DNA from 3 places in the Tatumella ptyseos genome. Region 3 is predicted to be linked to each of the others. Evidence: predicted binding sites of a transcription regulator. Region 3 holds the regulator's gene; each other region holds the start of a gene.
What was found. Region 3 encodes Fur, which represses iron uptake genes when iron is present. Its sites were predicted from a motif close to ATAATAATGAGAACNACTATCAA; they were not measured.
Positions count from the first base shown of each region.

Region 1: a site for Fur is predicted at 1,132-1,154, ahead of exbB (tonB-system energizer ExbB). Genes of this name have one in related genera too.
Region 2: a site for Fur is predicted at 916-938, ahead of QJR74_RS02910 (siderophore-interacting protein). Genes of this name have one in related genera too.

Region 1 covers NZ_CP130649.1:559,069-561,345, forward strand. The annotation lists gene metC (cystathionine beta-lyase) at 1-942, opposite strand, end outside; gene exbB (tonB-system energizer ExbB) at 1,239-1,964, shown strand; gene exbD (TonB system transport protein ExbD) at 1,970-2,277, shown strand, end outside.
Region 2 covers NZ_CP130649.1:590,533-592,809, reverse strand. The annotation lists gene QJR74_RS02915 (MDR family oxidoreductase) at 1-67, shown strand, start outside; gene QJR74_RS02910 (siderophore-interacting protein) at 68-862, opposite strand; gene treF (alpha,alpha-trehalase TreF) at 1,124-2,277, shown strand, end outside.
Region 3 covers NZ_CP130649.1:1,010,918-1,013,194, reverse strand. The annotation lists gene ybfE (LexA regulated protein) at 129-410, shown strand; gene fldA (flavodoxin FldA) at 531-1,061, shown strand; gene fur (ferric iron uptake transcriptional regulator) at 1,160-1,606, shown strand; gene QJR74_RS04895 (hypothetical protein) at 1,659-2,277, opposite strand, start outside.

The DNA.
Region 1 (2,277 bases), 450 kb from region 3:
GAAAGAGAATAACCCGCTACTCCCTGAAAAATCTCGTTGCCAGAAGCTGTGTCCAGGGCACTCTGGCAAGGCCGGATGGTTCACCCGAAAAACGTCATCGCGTTGACTCAGCCATTGTGCGATCTCTATGCTTGACGATTCGTGTTGGCGTAAACGCACAGCCAGCGTACGTAAACCGCGCGCCGTGACGTAAGCGGTATCGGCATCGACCATTTGGCCCATTAAATAGGAATTTTCACGCAGTTGTTCTAGGCAGCGCTCGTTAGCTACGGCCGTCCCAATCATGGCATCTGAGTGACCCACTAAATATTTGGTTCCTGCTTGGATGGAAATATCTGCCCCAGCGTCCAATGCCTTAAATAGCACCCCAGCCGCCCAAGTATTATCAACAATGACTACTGCTTGCGGAGCGATGCGGCGCACCGTTGCGATAAGGGTAGGGATATCTTGCACTTCCATCGTAATGGAAGAGGGCGATTCTAAAAATACGACTCGTGTTGTGGGACGAAGCCATTGGTCAATCTCTGCACCGGAAAGGGCAGGGAAATAGGTTGTTTCAACGGCAAGTTTTTTAAGAATGGTTGAGCAAAAATCCTGAGTAGGTTCGTAGACGGATCCGCTTACAAGAATATGATCGCCGGCTTCAACGAAAGCGAGGATTGCATTGGCCACTGCCGCGGCACCACAAGGATAAAGCACACAGCCCGCACCGTTCTCCAGTTCAGTCATCGCGTCTTGTAAAGCAAAGTGCGTCAATGTACCCCGACGACCATAAAAGAGTTCTCTCTTCGCCCGGCCTGCGGTGGCGAGTTTCTTATCGGCTACCGTGGGGAAAACTAAGGAGGAGGCACGCTGGATCACCGAGTTGACTGCGCCTTGAGTGTAACGTGGTTTACGACCCGCACTTATTAGTGTGGTTTCAATATGTTGCTTATCGGACATTAGGATTCCCAACTCTTTATCATTCGATTACCGCTAGAGTAAGCAGAGTTGATAAAAAAGGGCAGGATTTTTTTAGGCTAAACAGTCATAACAGTATACTTATAATCTCTTAAAAAACTTCGCCCGATCTCTGTTTGTAACTGGCTGTTTTTAGCGAATATTATTCGTGAGATAGTTTTCATTATGTAAATAGTAATGATAACTACTATCAATAGAATTTGCTTTTGGTATCATAGAGCCAATTGTTTTACGCAACAGACCGAGGCTATAAAATGAGTGTGGTGACCAATAATCTGATGCAGACAGATTTATCTGTATTAGGCATGTACCAACATGCTGATATTGTTGTAAAAGTTGTGATGATAGGTTTACTACTCGCCTCCGTTGCGACCTGGGCAATTTTCTTTGCCAAGTATACAGAGCTGAGTGCTGCTAAACGTCGCCTCAAAGCAGATCAACTCGCCCTAAAGGAAGCGCGTACCCTTGATGGCGCTGGAAAAATTGCTCAACAATTTTCTAAAAATAGCCATGCAGCGATGCTGGTCGCAGAAGCCCTGGATGAACGCATACTGTCTGCACAAAGTGATGACCAAGCGGGCATTAAAGAGCGTACCGTCTTTCGTCTAGAGCGCCAAGTTGCGCGAATTGGCCGCCACGCTAGCCGTAATAATGGCTTTTTAGCGACCATTGGTTCTGTCTCACCCTTTATCGGCCTATTTGGTACGGTTTGGGGGATCATGAATAGTTTTATTGGTATTGCTAAAACGCAAACCACTAATCTTGCCGTTGTCGCGCCAGGTATTGCCGAAGCGCTCTTAGCTACCGCGGTTGGTTTAGTTGCGGCAATTCCTGCGGTGGTAATTTATAACGTCTTTGCACGAATGATAGCCGGTTATAAAGCCTCTTTAGGTGATAGTGCTGCACAGATTATTCTGTTACAAAGTCGCGATGCGGACCTACAAAGTAGTAGTTACACCGCCATGGCGCAAAATACGTCTGCTCAAAAACTTCGCGTAGGATAATTGTCATGGCAATGCGACTCAATGATGAAGTAGACGGCGACGGTGAAATGCATGAGATTAACGTCACGCCTTTTATCGATGTGATGTTAGTTTTACTTATCATCTTTATGGTGGCAGCGCCGTTAGCGACGGTTGATGTACGTGTCAATCTTCCTGCCTCAACGAGCACGCCGCAACCTAGACCAGAAAAACCGGTATACCTAAGTGTGAAAGAGGGTAACCAGCTATTCGTCGGTAACGATGCAGTGAGTAAGCAAGATCTGGTTCAAAAAATTGTTGCGCAGACGCAAGGTAATAAAGAGACGACGATTTT
Region 2 (2,277 bases), 420 kb from region 3:
CGAATTTGCCGACCTTTTACTTAAAGGAGAGGTTCGTGGACGGATTGTAGTGCAAACCAACGTTTAATTAATCTTTAGCATGCCAATAGGCAACTGCTCTGACTAATTCTGGTGAACAATCTCGCTGCTCAATAAAGTGGTCACTGAGTTGCTTCACCGCTTTTCCTTCCCCAGTCAACCATATGAAGTGGTCATCAGATGGGAAATGTAAAGGATTGCTAAGGCTTATACATTGTTCGATGCCTGTAGAGTCCATCTTACTATTTTCTAGGCAATGTAACGTGTAATCAGCAAGTAACGCCCCTAAGTACTCTTCAACGACCTGACGCTTAGCAAAGGCGATCAGTAAAACGTTGTCTGCCTTAAGAGTGCTTAACCGCCGTTTCATCGCTGGTAGGCCAGTTTCGTCAAAAATATAAAGTTGCTGGGAATAGTCATTAGGAATAATTAACGAGCCCCGCGGGCCACCAATGGTTAGCAAATCCCCTACATTAACCTTCTCTGCCCAATCACTCGCAACACCTTGTTCATGCCGATAAAAATCAATGACAAGGGAGCTCTTACCATCAAACTCAAGCGGAGTATAGTCTCGTGATTCTGGTCGCTGATTATCTGGCCATACAATTCCCTCATCTGTAACGGTTGGCACGACTGGCGCCGTTGCACTGTTCTCGGGGAAAAAGAGTTTGATATGATCATCACACCCTGGGGAGTTAAACCCTTTTAATGCTTCAGATTGGAAAGTGATACGCCAGAATTGCTCTGCGACTAATTGTTTATTACTCACGGTGAGTGTGCGAAATGCTAACTCGTTTCGAACACGATGCGGTGCCGGTTTACCAGAAGTAAGCGTTTTAGTCATAAGTTCTCCTTGATAAGAATTCCCCAGAGTCTACCTTTGGGCCTTAAACTTTGATAGTAATAATTCTTATTATCATGTTACGACTCTTATCATTCCTTACAGTACCCCTTTCTCGATACCTTAAGTTAAGTAGTAGGACTTGACCGAAATCTTCACTTACACTCGTAAAACCAGCTGCTATAGGAGCTGTCTGGACGACATTGTCTATACTTAATCGATACGTCCACTATTGAATGTCCATGTGTTGAGGGGGAAATCTCCATGTCGCAACAATCTAAAGAAAAGCTCTTGAATAGTGAAAATGACTATGAGAATTCTCAAGACGTTGAGTTAACTGATTTTGATGATGAGCATGAGCCAGAACCTGAAAACATAGCAGGCATGCCATCTGCCGATGCTCTCACTCCATCTGATCGCTATTTAGAGCTATTTGAAGATGTTCAAAATCAGCATATTTTCGAAGATAGCAAAACTTTTGCCGACTGTGCGCCGAAGTTCGATCCTGTTGATATTCTGATTCTATATCGTAAGTTATCGCGTCGCAGCCAAGATTTTTCACTGCGTGAATTTATAAAAGATAACTTCCATTTACCAGAAGAAGTTCATAATTACGCACACGACGAAGCAGAGAAACGAACGCTAAGTCAGCACATTGATGCTCTTTGGCCAGTGATGATAAGACATCCGCAAAGTCATCATCCCAACACTTCCTTGTTGCCTCTACCGAAACCTTACATTGTACCCGGCGGACGTTTTACCGAAGTCTACTATTGGGATTCCTACTTTACGATGTTGGGGTTGGCCGAAAGTGGCAAAAAGGATTTACTCAAGAATATGGCTGATAACTTTGCATGGCTAATCGAGAAATATGGTCATATTCCTAACGGAAACAGAACTTATTATCTTAGCCGTTCACAACCCCCAGTCTTCGCATTGATGGTGGAGTTATGTGAGGAAGCAAATATCCCTAATAGCGAGCAATATTTACCCTACCTTGTCTCTGAACATCACTATTGGATGGATGGTTCCGGATCGCTTAATCCTAATCAAGCTTTTCGCCATGTCGTGAAAATGCCTGATGGTTCTATGCTTAATCGCTATTGGGATGATCGTGATACACCGCGTGATGAATCGTGGCGTGAAGATATCGAAACCGCTGCTTCTTCTAATCGGCCGTCAAAAGAAGTTTTTCGCGACTTAAGAGCAGGCGCAGCATCGGGATGGGATTACTCATCTCGTTGGTTGAGAGACCCAATGAGGCTAGCAAGTATCCGCACGACACAATATATACCGATCGATCTCAATGCATTTCTTTATAAATTAGAGCGCACAATCTCAACGATAGCTAAAAAAAATGGTGAGGAGATTACCGCTCATGTGTGGGCGAAAAAAGCTGAAGAGCGCCTAGTTACGAT
Region 3 (2,277 bases):
ATTTTCTATAGCGCTGTGCGGTGCGGTAGAGTATTATTGCGCGCTCATTTTTAGCAGGCATCTACGCAACTTCATGATGCAGCAAAGGCTTAACTCTAAGACGTTCTGCAGGTACTTATTTTCTCATCATGGCAAAAGAACACACTGATCGAACAACCCTAGACTTGTTTGCAGAAGAGCGCCGGCCTGGCCGCCCTAAGACAAGTCCTTTGACACGCGATGAGCAGTTGCGTATTAATAAGCGTAATCAGTTAAGACGAGATAAAGACAAGGGCTTACAGCGCGTTGAACTGAAAATGCCCAGTGAAATTGTTGAAGCACTGAACACGCTAGCAGACCAACATAATATGAGCCGTAGTGAATTAATCGAGACAATGATCGCTTCTCAACTCGCGCTCAGCCGCAGCTAATTCGCACTCACGGATAAATCTGTAGACTTTACAAGTTCCGCAAGATTTTCAGGTCTGTTATCATCGTCGCAATAATTATCCACCCTATTTAGAACATAGATTCAAGAGGTAAACCTCCCCATGGCAATCGTAGGCATCTTTTTCGGTAGTGATACCGGCAATACTGAAAATATCTCAAAAATGATTCAGAAGCAGCTTGGAAAAGAGGTTGCGGACGTTCACGATATTGCAAAATGTGCCAAAGAGGATCTTGAAGCTTATGATATAATGCTGCTAGGTATCCCTACTTGGTATTACGGTGAAGCCCAATGTGATTGGGATGATTTCTTCCCAACGTTAGAAGAAATTGATTTTTCCGGCAAATTAGTTGCACTATTTGGTTGCGGCGACCAAGAAGATTATTCTGAATACTTTTGTGATGCCTTAGGAACAATTCGAGATATTATTGAACCTAAAGGTGCGGTCATTGTTGGGCACTGGCCAACTGAAGGCTATCATTTCGAAGAGTCGAAAGGACTCGCCGACGATAAACACTTCTTAGGCTTGGCTATCGATGAAGATCGTCAACCCGAACTCACGAATGAACGTGTAACAAGCTGGGTGCAGCAGATTTCAGATGAGATGCAGCTAAAAGAAATCCTTAATGCTTGATGGGGTTTTTCTACCAATTGTGTTACTGTAATAGGCGAATTTAAATATAAGAGGGGCTGCTCAATGCCCCTTTTAATAAAGCAACAGGACAATACTGCATGACTGATAACAACTCTGCACTGAAAAAAGCTGGTCTGAAGGTCACGCTACCAAGATTAAAAATTTTGGAAGTGCTTCAAGAACCAGAATGTCACCACGTCAGTGCGGAAGATTTGTATAAGCGGCTTATTGATATGGGTGAAGAAATTGGTTTAGCGACCGTTTATCGCGTCCTTAACCAATTTGATGATGCAGGCATCGTTACCCGCCACAATTTCGAAGGTGGAAAATCAGTTTTCGAATTGACCCAGCAGCAGCATCACGATCATTTGATCTGCTTAGACTGTGGTCGTGTCATTGAGTTTTCAGACGAATTTATTGAGACTCGTCAACGCGATATCGCGAAGCGCTTTGGTATTAAATTAACTAACCATAGCTTATATCTTTACGGTCACTGCACCGATGGCGATTGTCGAAAAGACGATACGCTACATGAAGAGCGTTAAGTTAATCTGTAAAAAAGACCCACGCTGGCGTGGGTTTTTTTATATCTATCGCTTATTTCAATACTGTCACGGGGCTGCTGATCCCTCTAAGCTGCCCCCTCTTTCTAACACTTTCCCGTCGAGAATGAGCTGAAGCTGTCGAACGAAGTTGATGGGCAAAAACGTGTACGGCTTGACTGATATCGGCTTTCATCATCGTCGGTGGCTCGATAAGTTGGCCACTCTCTAAATGGTAACAAAGCTCCGCCCCTTCATTCGCCTCCATAAAGATAACCTCACGGATATCCCGCTGCTGCTGTGTGAAATAATTTAGTTTCTGTTGTTGGGTCAGATTCCAGCGCTCGCTAAGATGGCTTTGATGTAGCGTGGCAATAAAAGGCATAATATCGACAGAAGCTCGATTCAACAGATAAAGCCCTTGATTCACTAATACATACAGCCTATTCATTACCAGGCGATAGCGTTGGTAATCGCTAAACTTTTGTCTTATCGGTACTCGACTTTCTTCTTCATGCTCACTTGTCGCAAGTAAGGCTGTCAGGGCGATAGCTTCTTCGAACCAAGTGTCTATGCCAGCAGATAATGAGCGGTCGCTCTCGACAAAAGCACGATATCTATCGAAACTTTCCGCCTTATTATAGAGTGTCGCGGCTAAATAAAGACCTTTTTCG